Regions from separate parts of the Paenibacillus sp. FSL R5-0744 genome, predicted to be linked through region 1. Evidence: riboswitches for the same ligand, from Rfam matches in the RefSeq annotation. Region 1 holds a riboswitch; the other holds the start of a gene.
What was found. A riboswitch is a leader RNA that binds a small molecule or an ion and turns the genes downstream of it on or off. The one in region 1 is predicted to bind cyclic di-GMP.
Positions count from the first base shown of each region.

Region 2: another riboswitch for cyclic di-GMP. It lies ahead of MKY19_RS02425 (choice-of-anchor A family protein); the one in region 1 lies ahead of MKY19_RS03180 (transglutaminase-like domain-containing protein).

Region 1 is NZ_CP150228.1:701,446-709,378, forward strand. Features, by position in the region: gene MKY19_RS03160 (phospholipid carrier-dependent glycosyltransferase) at 1-1,033, shown strand, start outside; gene MKY19_RS03165 (glycosyltransferase family 2 protein) at 1,134-2,114, shown strand; gene MKY19_RS03170 (GtrA family protein) at 2,104-2,508, shown strand; gene MKY19_RS03175 (class D sortase) at 2,543-3,193, shown strand; cyclic di-GMP riboswitch class I at 3,319-3,399, shown strand; cyclic di-GMP riboswitch class I at 3,508-3,588, shown strand; gene MKY19_RS03180 (transglutaminase-like domain-containing protein) at 3,602-4,411, shown strand; rRNA gene MKY19_RS03185 (16S ribosomal RNA) at 4,783-6,340, shown strand; rRNA gene MKY19_RS03190 (23S ribosomal RNA) at 6,599-7,933, shown strand, end outside.
Region 2 is NZ_CP150228.1:537,465-545,397, reverse strand. Features, by position in the region: gene MKY19_RS02440 (Gx transporter family protein) at 1-188, opposite strand, end outside; gene MKY19_RS02435 (NusG domain II-containing protein) at 172-561, opposite strand; gene MKY19_RS02430 (alpha/beta hydrolase) at 1,292-2,227, opposite strand; gene MKY19_RS02425 (choice-of-anchor A family protein) at 2,397-4,346, opposite strand; cyclic di-GMP riboswitch class I at 4,457-4,547, opposite strand; gene MKY19_RS02420 (hypothetical protein) at 5,039-5,431, shown strand; gene MKY19_RS02415 (helix-turn-helix domain-containing protein) at 5,818-6,192, shown strand; gene MKY19_RS02410 (NAD(P)H-dependent oxidoreductase) at 6,257-6,799, opposite strand; gene MKY19_RS02405 (sporulation protein YjcZ) at 7,276-7,377, opposite strand; gene MKY19_RS02400 (hypothetical protein) at 7,408-7,563, opposite strand; gene MKY19_RS02395 (hypothetical protein) at 7,742-7,933, opposite strand, start outside.

The DNA of each region.
Region 1 (7,933 bases):
ACTTGCGGCAGGATTGTTCGCACTGGACTTCATGCATTTCACGCAAACAAGAATCTCTACGATCGATGTATACGGAGTATTCTTCATCATGTTAATGTTTTATTTCATGCAGCGATATTACACTATGAATTTCTTCAGGCAACCCTTAAGAAAAACGCTAATTCCGTTGTTCTGGTCCGGGCTATTCTTCGGAATTGGTGTCGCCTCCAAGTGGATTGTACTGTACGGAGGAGCCGGGCTGGCGATTATGCTAGCTATCTCTCTTTTCGAGCGTTACAGAGAATACCAAGCTTCGGGGCGGTTGCTCGCGGAAGGGAAGATCAAAGACAAGGAACTGTTAGGTACCTGTCGTGAAGCTGTAAATTCGTTCTGGAAGAATACCATCATTACTTTAGCTAGTTGTGTTGCGTTCTTTGTAATCATTCCGGTCATTATTTATAGTTTATCTTTTGTTCCGGGTTTATCTGCATCAGCAGAGGGCTTTACTATTAAAGGTTTGATTGATTCTCAAAAGAACATGTACAACTATCACAGTCAGCTTGTAGCTACACATCCTTTTGCTTCCTCCTGGTGGCAATGGCCGTTTATGAAGAGACCCGTCTGGTTCTTCAGTGGCAGTGAGGGATTGCCGCAAGGTCAGGTCAGCAGTATAGTGACTATGGGGAATCCGCTTATCTGGTGGACGGGGATTTTCGCAATGCTGGCAACACTGTGGATTACACTGAAACGCAAAGATAAGACCCTTTATATGATCTGGATCGCCTTTTTCTCACAATATGTTCCGTGGATGCTTGTCCCAAGGGAAACCTTTATCTACCATTATTTTGCTATGGTGCCTTTTATGATTCTTGGTATTGTATATATAATGAAGTTGCTAGATAGCAAATATCCTGAGGCTCGTTATGTTAGTTATGTCTATGTGGCTGTTGCTTTACTGCTCTTTGTCGCGTTCTACCCTGTCCTGTCAGGGATGCAGGTAAGCGGAGATTATGTGAAGAATATGCTGCGTTGGTTCCCATCTTGGGTTTTCTAAGATTTTTTTAAAATATCTATAACAATAAGTTTATGCTTACAGCGTTATTATGAAGTACAGAAAGATGTAACGCTCCATAAAGCTTTTAGGAGGAATAAAGGTGAAAGCCAGATATAGTGTAATTGTACCCATGTTCAATGAGGAGCAAGTAATTAGCGTTACTTACGAACGTTTGAAAAAAGTAATGGACGAATGCGGCGATACTTATGAGCTAGTCTTCGTTAATGACGGAAGTCGTGATCGTTCGGCCCAGATGATTCGGGAGATCAGTGATCGGGATGAATGCGTCAAGCTAATTGACTTCTCGCGTAATTTCGGACATCAGGTAGCGATTACAGCTGGCATGGACTATGCCGAAGGTCAAGCGGTTGTTGTTATTGACGCTGACCTTCAAGATCCACCGGAGGTCATTTTGCAAATGATCGAGAAGTGGAAAGAGGGTTATGACGTTGTTTATGCGAAGCGGCTGAAGCGCCGTGGAGAAACGATGTTCAAAAAGGTAACGGCCAAGATCTTTTATCGATTGCTCAGCAGCATGACAAGTGTAGACATTCCCACGGACACAGGTGATTTTCGTCTTATTGATCGTAAGGTATGTGATGTCTTGCGAGGTCTCAAGGAAAAAAACCGGTATGTCAGAGGTTTAGTGAGCTGGGTCGGCTTCAAGCAGACGATGGTGGAATATGAGCGGGAAGAACGATTTGCAGGAGAAACTAAGTATCCTCTTAAGAAAATGATTCGTTTTGCGCTGGATGGGATCACTTCCTTTTCGCATAAGCCACTTAAGATTGCTACGTATGTCGGATTCTTTCTTTCCTTCTCCAGCTTTCTCTATTTATTCTTCGTATTGTTTCAAAGAATCTTTTTCACCTCATGGACGGTTCCAGGTTGGGCTTCCATTGTAGGGGTCAATTTGCTCTTTAACGGTATCGTTCTGATGCTGTTAGGTGTAATCGGTGAGTATATTGGACGGATTTATGACGAGTCTAAGGATAGACCGTTGTATATTGTCAGTGAGACCATAGGATATCGTAACGAAGAAGAAGTGGATCGCCGGAAGGATTACAAAGATGTCAGATAAGAACTTTCGGACTGCTTTCATACAGTTTCTCAAATTTAATGCTGTAGGTCTGGTAAATACCCTCATTGATTTCGTAATCTTTACATTACTGAACTCACTTGGGATGGTATATGCGTTGGCACAGGTGATTTCTTATAGTGCAGGGACAGCGAACAGCTTTATTTTGAATAAAAAAGTAACCTTCAAGGATCGTGACCGTGGCAATAATAAGGGTTTTGATAAGACGCAGTTGCTGAAGTTTATCGTACTGAATCTGGTAGTACTCGGAATATCGCTGTTGCTAATGCATCTGTTGACTGACAAACTAGGCATTCAAGTGTTGATCTCTAAGGTATTAGTAACGTTTGTGACGGTGATTATTAACTTCTTCGGAAGTCGTAAATGGGTATTCTAAAGTTCAGTAGAACCAATCTACGGAGGTGAAAATCATGCGTAAATTCTCGTATGTGCTCATACTGGCGGGGATCCTTATCATGCTCTATCCAAAAGCTAACGAATGGTATAACGACTGGCAGCAGGATAAGCTATTAGAATCAGCTGAACTGAGCACCAGTGAAAGTACTCCACCACCTGATCTAAAGAGCAGATATGCCGAGGTCACTCAGCTACTAGCGGAGGAATCAGCTTTAGATGCACAAGCACAGCCGCAAGAAACAGAAAAGCCGGAACCGGAAATTGAAATGGGTGGCAAAGTTATCGCATTAATTGAGATCGATAAGATCGATCTGAAGCTACCTGTATTAGAAGGGGCTACTAAAGCGAATATGAAGCATGCTGCGGCCCATATGAAAGAAACAACTCCAATAGGAGAAATAGGGAACGCCGCAATAGCTGCACATAGAGCTAGAACTACGGGCAGATTGTTTAACAGGCTGAATGAGGTTGTGATTGGGGATACGATTACGGTAAAGACTAGCGATCAGACTTATAATTACGAGGTTTATGATATTTCTGTTGTACTTCCTAGTGATGTGTCTGTTCTAGACGGGAATAACAAAGATAAAATTCTTACTCTAATTACGTGTGACCCACTAGTAGATCCTACACATCGTTTGATTGTTCATGCCAAGCTTTCCTAATCGTTGACGAGAAATAACAAGAAAACTCAAATACAGAGAAATAACTATAAAATAATAGTAAATCTAGCAATTTTGTTCTTGTTTACGAGGATAAATATGGTAGTATAAGAACTATAAAAGCTAAACACGATAAACGGCAAACCTATCGAAAGGTAGGGACGCAAAGCTAAAGGGCCTTCCCGTAAGGATGGCAGCCAGTTACCGAATGAAGAGGCTTTTTTTGTTTTTATAAAATATATAAGAATCTTAGATTCATATTTCTACTTGGACTGATTCTGTTAATTTGTCTAGTGAAATTAGAACAGATAGAGCTTATACGATAACGGCAAACCTATCGAAAGGTAGGGACGCAAAGCTAAAGGGCCTTCCCGAAAGGATGGCAGCCAGCTACCGAAAGGGGTTTTATCCGTGAAAAAGGTTTATTTTATGATGGTGGCGCTGTTCGTACTGATTACTGCGGTTCCGGTAAGCACAGCTCAAGCCGCAAGTGTAGATGCAAGCTGGTTGATTACATCGAAAGTGGCTCAAGGTGTTATTGGAATTAACTATGATATTCCGAAAGATAAAAGAATCAAACTCATGATCACTAAAGACAACAGCAGCTATACATATAACTTATATGCTTCTGGACAAGCTGAGGACTTCCCTTTACAACAAGGTAATGGTACTTATAAGGTTTCTGTTCTTGAGAACACAACCGGCAATAAATACAAAGCGTTATATTCCGAAGTAGTAGACGTAACCATGAGTGACTCGAATTCCGTATATTTGGGCTCCGTACAGAATGTGAAATGGAGTTCTTCTGATAAAGCGATCCTTAAGGCAAAAGAGCTTACAAAAGGCAAAACAACAGATGAAGAGAAAGTTAAGGCAATCTATAACTATGTAGTTGCTAATGTACAATACGATTATTCTCTTGCTAATAACGTAACAACAGATTACATTCCGAACATTAACAACACTTTGAATACTAAAAAAGGAATCTGCTATGACTATGCTTCTCTTTTTGCCGCAATGCTGCGTAGTGTAGATGTGCCTGCTAAATTGGTGATGGGGAATACTAGCTACGTTACGCAATACCATGCATGGAATGAAGTGTTGATGGATGGGAAATGGGTTACTATTGATACAACGGTAGATGCATCGTCAGCGAAGAGTAAGAAGAATACGGATTTTATTAAGGCTTCAAGTAAGTATACTGCAGCAAAATACTATTAATTTGCATCGCTAGATTCATAACTCTATTAAATAAACAACCAGCTTAATTATTAAGCTAGTTGTTTATTTTTCTATTAGGGGTTGCTTTTCTATGAATAGATAGGTTATTATAGTTAAGCGTTGTTAGACAGCGTACAGGCAATGTTTGAGAGAGTTATATAAACGGCTTTCGAAAAATAAAGCTTGCATTACTGAGAACAACATGATATATTATAAGAGTTGCTGCTGAGACATTAAACGGCGCCAACGAGAACTTGATCTTTGAAAACTGAACAACGAGTGAGTGGGAAATCACGAAAGTGAAATCCGAAATTAGAGAATTAATTTTCTCGTCAGATGTTTCAAAATGAGCATATCGCTCTTTTCAATACTAATTGGAGAGTTTGATCCTGGCTCAGGACGAACGCTGGCGGCGTGCCTAATACATGCAAGTCGAGCGGAGTTATTTTGAAAGCTTGCTTTCAAAATAACTTAGCGGCGGACGGGTGAGTAACACGTAGGCAACCTGCCCCTTAGACTGGGATAACTACCGGAAACGGTAGCTAATACCGGATAATTTCTTTTTTTTCCTGAAGAAAGAATGAAAGACGGAGCAATCTGTCACTGAGGGATGGGCCTGCGGCGCATTAGCTAGTTGGTGGGGTAATGGCCCACCAAGGCGACGATGCGTAGCCGACCTGAGAGGGTGAACGGCCACACTGGGACTGAGACACGGCCCAGACTCCTACGGGAGGCAGCAGTAGGGAATCTTCCGCAATGGACGAAAGTCTGACGGAGCAACGCCGCGTGAGTGATGAAGGTTTTCGGATCGTAAAGCTCTGTTGCCAGGGAAGAACGTCCGGTAGAGTAACTGCTATCGGAGTGACGGTACCTGAGAAGAAAGCCCCGGCTAACTACGTGCCAGCAGCCGCGGTAATACGTAGGGGGCAAGCGTTGTCCGGAATTATTGGGCGTAAAGCGCGCGCAGGCGGTCATTTAAGTCTGGTGTTTAAACCTTGGGCTCAACCTGAGGTCGCACTGGAAACTGGGTGACTTGAGTACAGAAGAGGAAAGTGGAATTCCACGTGTAGCGGTGAAATGCGTAGATATGTGGAGGAACACCAGTGGCGAAGGCGACTTTCTGGGCTGTAACTGACGCTGAGGCGCGAAAGCGTGGGGAGCAAACAGGATTAGATACCCTGGTAGTCCACGCCGTAAACGATGAGTGCTAGGTGTTAGGGGTTTCGATACCCTTGGTGCCGAAGTTAACACAGTAAGCACTCCGCCTGGGGAGTACGGTCGCAAGACTGAAACTCAAAGGAATTGACGGGGACCCGCACAAGCAGTGGAGTATGTGGTTTAATTCGAAGCAACGCGAAGAACCTTACCAGGTCTTGACATCCCTCTGAATCCACTAGAGATAGTGGCGGCCTTCGGGACAGAGGAGACAGGTGGTGCATGGTTGTCGTCAGCTCGTGTCGTGAGATGTTGGGTTAAGTCCCGCAACGAGCGCAACCCTTAACTTTAGTTGCCAGCAAGTAATGTTGGGCACTCTAGAGTGACTGCCGGTGACAAACCGGAGGAAGGTGGGGATGACGTCAAATCATCATGCCCCTTATGACCTGGGCTACACACGTACTACAATGGCCGGTACAACGGGAAGCGAAACCGCGAGGTGAAGCCAATCCCATCAAAGCCGGTCTCAGTTCGGATTGCAGGCTGCAACTCGCCTGCATGAAGTCGGAATTGCTAGTAATCGCGGATCAGCATGCCGCGGTGAATACGTTCCCGGGTCTTGTACACACCGCCCGTCACACCACGAGAGTTTACAACACCCGAAGTCGGTGGGGTAACCCGCAAGGGAGCCAGCCGCCGAAGGTGGGGTAGATGATTGGGGTGAAGTCGTAACAAGGTAGCCGTATCGGAAGGTGCGGCTGGATCACCTCCTTTCTATGGAGAATCGTCTTCTGCAATGAAGACATTCAAATCGGAAGTTAAACTTCCAAATCTCAGGTTTAGGCCTGTTACTCACTCGTTGCTCAGTTTTGAGAGTTTAAGCTCTCAGTAAGACTTGATCCTTGAAAACTGGATACCGAAACGAATTTGCGTTTTAGAACATCTTTTAGCAACTTGTGCAAACAAGTAAATGTTATTAGTGAGATGATTCCAAGAGAGATATCGTATGATATTTTCCTGCGGAAAAATCAAGGTTAAGCTAATAAGAGCACACGGAGGATGCCTAGGCGCCAGGAGCCGACGAAGGACGTGGCGAACAACGAAACTGCCTCGGGGAGCTGTAAGCAAGCTTTGATCCGGGGGTGTCCGAATGGGGAAACCCAGCTGTGGTAATTCGCAGTTACTCATCTCTGAACACATAGGAGATGTAGAGGCAGACCAGGGGAACTGAAACATCTAAGTACCCTGAGGAAGAGAAAACAATAGTGATTCCGTCAGTAGCGGCGAGCGAACGCGGAACAGCCTAAACCTAAGAGCTTGCTCTTAGGGGTTGTGGGACGTCTCACATGGAGTTACAAAGGAATATGGTAGGCGAAGAGGTCTGGAAAGGCCCGCGATAGAGGTAAAAGCCCTGTAACCTAAACTGTGTTCTCTCCGAGACGGATCCCGAGTAGTGCGGGGCACGTGAAACCCCGTATGAATCCAGCAGGACCATCTGCTAAGGCTAAATACTACCTGGCGACCGATAGTGAAACAGTACCGTGAGGGAAAGGTGAAAAGCACCCCGGAAGGGGAGTGAAATAGAACCTGAAACCGTGTGCTTACAAAAAGTCAGAGCCCTATCTATGGGTGATGGCGTGCCTTTTGTAGAATGAACCGGCGAGTTACGTTTAACATGCAAGGTTAAGTCGAGAAGACGGAGCCGCAGCGAAAGCGAGTCTGAATAGGGCGATTTAGTATGTGGACGTAGACCCGAAACCGTGTGATCTACCCCTGTCCAGGGTGAAGGTGCGGTAACACGCACTGGAGGCCCGAACCCACGCATGTTGAAAAATGCGGGGATGAGGTGGGGGTAGCGGAGAAATTCCAATCGAACTCGGAGATAGCTGGTTCTCCCCGAAATAGCTTTAGGGCTAGCCTCGGTATAAGAGTAGTGGAGGTAGAGCACTGATTGGGTGCGGGGTCCGCAAGGATTACCAAGCTCAGTCAAACTCCGAATGCCATATACTTATTGCCGGGAGTCAGACAGTGAGTGCTAAGATCCATTGTCAAAAGGGAAACAGCCCAGACCATCAGCTAAGGTCCCCAAGTGTGTGTTAAGTGGGAAAGGATGTGGAGTTGCACAGACAACCAGGATGTTGGCTTAGAAGCAGCCACCATTGAAAGAGTGCGTAATAGCTCACTGGTCGAGTGACTCTGCGCCGAAAATGTAACGGGGCTAAACACACCACCGAAGCTATGGCTAGATACGTATGTATCTGGGGTAGGGGAGCGTTGTATGTGGGTTGAAGGTGTACCGTAAGGAGCGCTGGACAGCATACAAGTGAGAATGCCGGTATGAGTAACGAAAAGATCAGTGAGAATCTG
Region 2 (7,933 bases), 160 kb from region 1:
CGTAAAAAGTAAATACAAGTCAAAATCATAATGTTAGCTAATCCTAGTTTAGCACCCGGCACCAGTCCCATTCCTGACAACGGAATCTGCGCTTCTATTAGACTAAGCACTACTGCCACTGCGGCGAAAATCGCAATAATTACCGTTCTTTTTAAAGCTGTTGCAGATTCACTACTGGACATAGGCATCTATATCATCCTCCCCCGACGCACTTGTGATTTCCACTAATACTCTATGCGGTAGACAGACAATCGTCTGTTTGGGCAGGGTAATAAAACCAAAACCTAGGCATACTTGATCCGGGCAGTCGGCATCGTACATTTCAATCCCGTAATCATGCACCTTCAAGAGGTTATAGCCACGTTCGGTACGAACCTCAATGGTTTGTTCTTCTTTTGTAAGCTTTACCGTTTTAAATAACTCGCCGTCCACCGTTACATTGGCTACGAGATTTTTACCGGCCCCACCTTTATCATCATTGTCCGAAAACCATCTCGGTGCGAGAAAAGCGAGCGCAGCAATCAACACGATGGAAATCAACCACACATCTGCGCGTTTCATAAAAATCTCCCTTATTTTTTAATTAAAATCCAGACTTATTAATTATAACGGTCTACCCTCAATCCTTCAATCAATGTTGGGGTTTAATGTAAGTTTTAGAGACCAGTTCACAAAATAGGCACGCAAAATAACCCCCACAGCCCCATTTACTCTGGCTTTCTAGCTTTTCCGAATTAATCCACAAATAATCCAGCATACGATATATTCAAATCAAACGCTTTCTCTCGCTCTGCTTGTTCCCCTTCTAAATCAAACAACCCTTATCTTGGAATTCATTATTATATTTGCCTTTTAAACAATACTGTGTTATATTTATATCGTATTTGTTTTTCGATATATTGAATATCCCCATCAAGAAGATGTCAGGCCGACTATTTTACACTTCGGCAATTTGGACACAGAGGCTTCATGTTTTCTTGCAGAAACTTTCCTTTTTATGAGACTAAATTCGAAATATAGCATTCCGATTCACACTGGCGCGGTCAATGGAGCCGCAAGGGCAAAAGAGAGGTAGGGCTTTTGTCGTATTGGAAGGATTATTCTCGCCACACGGCTGCTGGAAATAACAAGGAATTAAGACACCCGTTACTCACGAACGGCGGGGGATGAATATAACGAAAAAGCATGGCTGTACGAACCTTACATAAGGACACATGCCATGTGTGGAAAAATATAGGCGCCCGATAACCGCTACCTAGCGGATATCGGGCGCTGTCTACGTTCAGGGCATCTAATTTACATACTGATTCACAAAAGCTGTTACTACGTTTATATACCCCGTCTTATCCATGTCATAAGCTAACCCATGCCCTGCTTGCGGCACTACGAACTTCTCTTTGGGACTCTGACATGCCTCATACAATTCATTCATCATACTATACGGTACAAAGTTATCTGCATCCCCATGAATAAATAGAATCGGCACCTTCGCCTTCCGCACCTGTTTCAAGGCAGATGCTTCACTAAAACCATACCCTGCTTTCAAACGAGTAATTAGACTCGCACTTTGAATAAAAGGGAAACTTGGCAAGCGATACATACGCCGTAGTTGGTAGGCTAATTGTGCTTTAACTGAGCTGTAAGCACAGTCCGAGATAATAGCTTTGACCTGCGGCGGGAGATTTTCACCTGAGGTCATTAGCACTGTAGCACCACCCATAGAGACCCCATGAAGCACAACTTGAGCACTGGGCCCAGTCTTTTCTATTATATATTCAATCCACTGCAAATAATCCTTGCGCTCATGCCATCCAAAACCAATATAATTCCCAGCGCTTTCCCCATGTCCCCTGGCATCGGGAATCAGGATATTAAAGCCCATTCTCTCGTAATAGATTTTGGCGTACGCCCCCATATCCTTCCCTTTTCCAGAATAACCATGAGCTAGAATCGCCGTACGACCTTCAGCACGATCCGAAAGGAGCAAGTACCCTCTTAGTTGTAGCCCGTCCTCAGATGTAATCTCCACATTCTCAAAGCTCTGACTGGAGATCCAATTCTTCCCCTCACCCCAAGAAGCCCCGGCAACCGGGGGATCAACCTTCAGATCACGATTATTACTCAGGAATTCCTTCGGTGCTCGTTTAATAGCAATTCCATAAAAGAAAAAGCCCGCATAGATCAGAGCTCCTATGACGATGACAGCGCTAATGAAGAACCATACCAATTCATCTTCCCCGTCCTTTCCTCATATCCGTTGTAAATCAGTATAACATCTACTTAGAATGCGCCAAAATATAACAATCATAACAAAAGAAAACCGCCCTCGGAATATGTCCCGAAAGCGGCTTACTATTCTTCGGCATAGCTTGTGTTCAAGCTACAATCACCGTTTATTATTTCTTGCTCGAGAATCTATTTCTCATTAGCAATCCAATAAGTGCAAAACCTAGACCAGTTACATAATAAGGGACTGAACTTGATTCTCCCGTTTTTGGAAGTTCATCCACAGGTGGATTACCTAGCGGGATTGTATCATCCACTACAGCAATATCCTTTGGTGACGGCGTTGGTATTACTGTCGGTACTGGTGCTAATGGAATCTCCTCATCATCAACAAGTACCTCTGTGTTGCTCGACGGTGTTGGCGTTGGTACTGGTACTGGAGTCGACGAAGCTACAGGACCCAGCGGCACAGGATCATCATTAACAACGATAGTACCAATTACAAATGATGGTGTTGGTGTCGGGAACACAGGAGGCTCCGGCGTTGGCGTCGGTGTTGGCGTTACTTCTGACGACGGTGTCGGTGTTACTTCTGACGACGGTGTCGGTGTTACTTCTGACGACGGTGTCGGTGTTACTTCCGACGACGATGTCGGTGTTGGCGTTACTTCTGACGACGGTGTCGGTGTTGGTGTTACTTCCGACGACGGTGTCGGTGTTGGCGTCACTTCCGACGACGGTGTCGGTGTTGGCGTCACTTCCGACGACGGTGTCGGTGTTGGCGTCACTTCCGACGACGGTGTCGGTGTTGGCGTTACTTCCGGCGACGGTGTTGGCGTTACTTCCGGCGACGGTGTCGGCGTTGGTGTCACGATCGGCGTTGGCGTTGGTGTCACGATCGGCGTTGGTGTTGGTGTCACGGTCGGCGTTGGTGTTGGTGTCACGGTCGGCGTTGGTGTTGGCGTCACGGTCGGCGTTGGTGTTGGCGTCACGGTCGGCGTTGGTGTTGGTGTCACGATCGGCGTTGGTGTTGGCGTCACGGTCGGCGTTGGTGTTGGCGTCACGGTCGGCGTTGGTGTTGGCGTCACGGTCGGCGTTGGTGTTGGCGTCACGGTTGGTGTCGGTGTTGGTGTCACGGTCGGCGTTGGTGTTGGTGTCACGGTCGGCGTTGGTGTTGGTGTCACGGTCGGCGTTGGTGTTGGCGTCACGGTTGGTGTCGGTGTTGGTGTTACGGTTGGTGTCGGTGTTGGCGTCGTTCCTGGATCATCACCATCGTATGGATGGTGGTGAAATTCACCACCACCAGTACCAGTGAGCGAAGCCGCCACGAATGTTCCGTTAACCTGACCATTAATAAAATCAACATCAGCGTAGGGAGCAAGCACACTCCCCATTACATTTATTCCTACCATATCAAGATATGTAGCTTGACTAAAGTTAAACAAAATTTTCTTGCTGTTCAATGCGCCATTAGGTAGGAATGCGAAATTTTTCATTTTTACGCTTGAACCATCAATGTTAATAATTGCAGTAGATCCGGAAGGAACATTAATTGTGAATCCGTGATTAGTAGAGACGTTATCTCCTAAAACATTAAAAACATTGACCACAGGGTCTGTGCCTGTCAATGTAAGACCGCCATATTCATACTTTGTTGTTCCATTGGCTTCTATTGCTGCTAGTTCAGCTGATTTATCCTTCAAAGACTGGCCTACGGCCGCAAAGTCAATCGGGTTTCCCGTAGTTCTGGTTCCTCCGCTATTAATCGTTACATTACCTGCAAAGCTTCCCCCATGCACGATATTCCCGTAAACAGAGCCATTGTTGAAAGTAAGATTCCCTCCAACAACAAGTGTGTCAGTGAAGGAGATCTCAGCAGCACTTAGCCTATCACCAACGCTGTAGTTGGTTAAAGTAACATTACCTCCAGCAGCAAATCTTCCCTCCGTATCCGAAAAGGTTGTAACATCCCCTAGGATAAACACATTGTAGTTTCCAGCAATCCCGAGTGTAGTAGAACTAGCATTAACAGTCCCGGCTCCCAAAGAGGAAAGACCACTACCTACTATCAAAATCCCCGCTAATATTAGTGCTAGCAGCGGTTTCATTCTTCTTTTCAAAAAGCACACCTCCTAAATCTATGATTTATATTTAATCAGAATAATTACCAGAAACTCTAAAAGACCTAACAACAAAAAAGACCGCCAAAAAAGAAGTGGAATTCCCTTCTCATGGCAGTCGGACGGTCATAGCGCATTTAAGACACTTTAGACTCCTGGACTTTGCGTCCCACCCTTTCAGGCGGTTTGCTATTATCATGATAATATATGTATTGACTTGCAGATTAGAACTAGCATTTTAAGCATCCTATTAAATAATAGTCTATGACTTTTAATACTTTTGAACTAATAATAGTTTAGCGCTCCATCCCCACAATTGTCAATCAATTCCTTTTGATATTCATACGTGTAAGCAAGCACAAAAAAAGCGCCTAAAGGCGCTTCACACAAAGGTTTTCCTTCAATTATAAAGTAACTTTATATAGCCTAATATCGATATCCATAATGGAATACTTAGAATCAAACCAAATACCATTCCACGGCGGAGACTTCCTTCCTCATTCATCCTAATTCTCCCTTTATATAAGTCTGAAGCATTATTTTTTATTATTACAATTTTAATATATTTTATTCCTTCTAATTTAGTTGTGAATTCAATCACATTGGACTAGCTGTTTAGAAATACCATTGATTATTTTTGGAATATCGGGGTAGAATACGAATATACGTTCCCATTAGAGGTGATGAGATTCATGAATAGAGCTGAAAGCAGGGACAACATGCTGGTGAAATCTTATTTATTGCTTCCGATGATTTTATCAGCTTTCGAACGGGACTCCGCCATTCTATCTGCACATTTACGAACACCCACCCCCTATCTGGAGGTTCTTGAAACAGCCGCAGCAGTTGCTACAACAGATCTAAGAGATATTCGTTCAGAGATGAGAAAACGGGGAATCAAGGTTTATGAGCAGAACAAACTTAACACGGGGATAGAAGCCAAATTTATATGTCGTGGATACCATGAACGAATGCTGCTGTTAAACGACATTGTCGCTGCCCAAGCTGCCATTCATATGCGCAGATATCTCGGTCTGGATATTTCATCTTTTAAGAGCTATGAAGAGCAATATCAGATTAAGTGAAGTAGCGAAGAAGTTGCCCCCCCTCCCCCATTTAATTAGCGAACAAAAAAATAGGCCTTACCATGGGAGTTGGCAAGACCTGAGAGATTTATACCACAAAACACTGGGGGGTGTTTGGTGACTTCAATATATACCTTGAACCTGAAAATAAGATGATGCTCACATGAAAATTACATTAAAAAACTTCAATTCGTCGCTTAGGCTATCCGCTTGATAGTTAGCCACGAGTGCTTTGAACAAATTGTTTCAAAATGATATAGTGAATTCGTTCTCACAGGATGACTTGATAGCAGGTTGTAAAACATAATAAAGTCGGGACCTGAGTACGGAGCGACAACAGGCGTTTGCCTTTTCGTTGAATATTTTCTGAAGGAGGGTAATAGCCCATGAGTGATGAAATCTGTATACCACCTGGCATTCAGCAGAAGGACACTAGCTTTGGCTACACCTTGTCTATCATTAGTGGTAAATATAAAATGACTATTCTCTACTATCTCTCTGAAAACAAGATCGTGCGGTTCAATGAACTGCAACGGGGTATCGGCACAATACCTTTTAAGACGTTAAGCGTTATGTTGAAAGAACTGGAAGCCGACTGTCTCGTCAGGCGCGAGGAATTCCCCCAGATCCCCCCTAAAGTTGAGTATTCCTTGACCGAGAAGGGCCAATCGCTTATTCCGGTGCTGGATATGATGTGCACTTGGGGAGAGAAAAACTTCGTTCCAGCCGCGCAAGAGATAACCATACCTTTTACGATTTAACGACAACTTATGACAAAAGCAGCATTTCCATTAATGAAAATGCTGCTTTTTGTTTCAATTCTAATTACATATTTTCGATAAATTCAACATAGCCTTGCGAACTGACATCCAATTTCTTCAAGTAATCCGTACTTCCTACCGTCTCAGATTCCGTGCCATAAATGGCATAGAAGGAACGATAATCAGCGTTGCAGTACAAAAAAGTCGTGTCAAAGGGAGATAAAATACGGTCAAGCCCGTAGCCGAGTTTACCTTCTTCACTAAAGTCTTTTTCACTTCCTCCGGCAGTTACAGCTAATGCGATTTTTCGATTTCTTAATTTATCACTCTTCGAACCATATGCCCATCCGTAAGTAAATACTTCGTCCAACCACTTTTTAAGCAGAGGTGGACTACTAAACCAGTAGACAGGGAATTGTAAGACGAGCTTATCATGCGCTTCAATCAGCTGTTGTTCCTTTTCCACGTTGATTTTTTCATCGGGATAGGCTTTGTACAGCTCGTGCACCGTATATTTGTCTGGATATTTACGGAGTTCTTCGATCCAGCGTTTATTAACGACGGATGTTTCGATGTTTGGGTGCGTGACGACAATAAGTGTTTTCATTGGTGTATCCTCCATGTTTGAATCAGATTTAGGACTTGAGTATACCTCCCACTATGCCATCGCGTAAGTATGCACTTTTAGTTCACGTACTTACCTAAAGGTAAGCACTGCAACCTGCCTGCACGTATGATTGATGTATAGTCTTCGGGGCGAATCTCGTCTTCGGTGTACACCCAAATATCACACAAGAGAGACTGGGTCATTCCGCCATTTTACTTGAGTAAAGGTTAGACGGATGTAACGTTATGTGTATGAACTCTATATCACTGATAAAAAAATTTGCCTGAACGCAAAGAAATACCCCACCATTACTGGCAGGGTACGGTACTTCCGCATAATTTCAACATAATCCATTTGGGATACTCGACTACCACTTAAGGTTGACAGGGTGCGTCTTTGATTATGTATGAAAAAAATCCACCAGCATGAGTACTGGCGGATTTAATAAGGTGCAGCTATATTGGGAGGTTTGAAACTTAAATAAACAAAGTCTTAGAGATGATTACCAACAAGATAAACAGAACCAGAATTGCGGCGGTAGAAGTAAAGCCACCATATCCTCCTGCGAATTCGCCCATTTTAACTCCTCCTTTGTAATTGAATACAATTTAAAATATACAAGCTTTTGTAATGATGACCAGTAGGATAAAGAGCACTAAGATTGCCCCTGTGGATGTAAAGGCTCCACCAACAAAACGTTCAGGTTCACGTTCACGTTCACGTTCACCAACGCCGCAACAACGTTCTCCACGTACTTCGCCCATTTGTCAATTCCTCCTTTTTAATTGGATACAAAACTAAGATATGCGGGATTTGTATCGGTGCTTGGGTAAAAAAGAAACGAAAATAGTAGGCCTGTTGCGGGATCCGACATTTCGTAAAAAACAAAAAAATACCCACCAGCCGAAGCCAGTGGGCGGTTTTTCCCGGTTTTATGATTTTTTAAATAAGGGCTATAGCCAGCAGAGTGAACAAACTCAAGGTTAAGATGTCATTTGTAGCAAAAGGATTACCAAAAAAAGCTGAAGTGTGCACAGATCCGTTATGTTCCGTTCTTAAGTAAACATTATTTCTGTCCACATTTGTAATTACGCCTACGTGCTGTCTACCATCTTTAGTCAGAATCCGCACTCT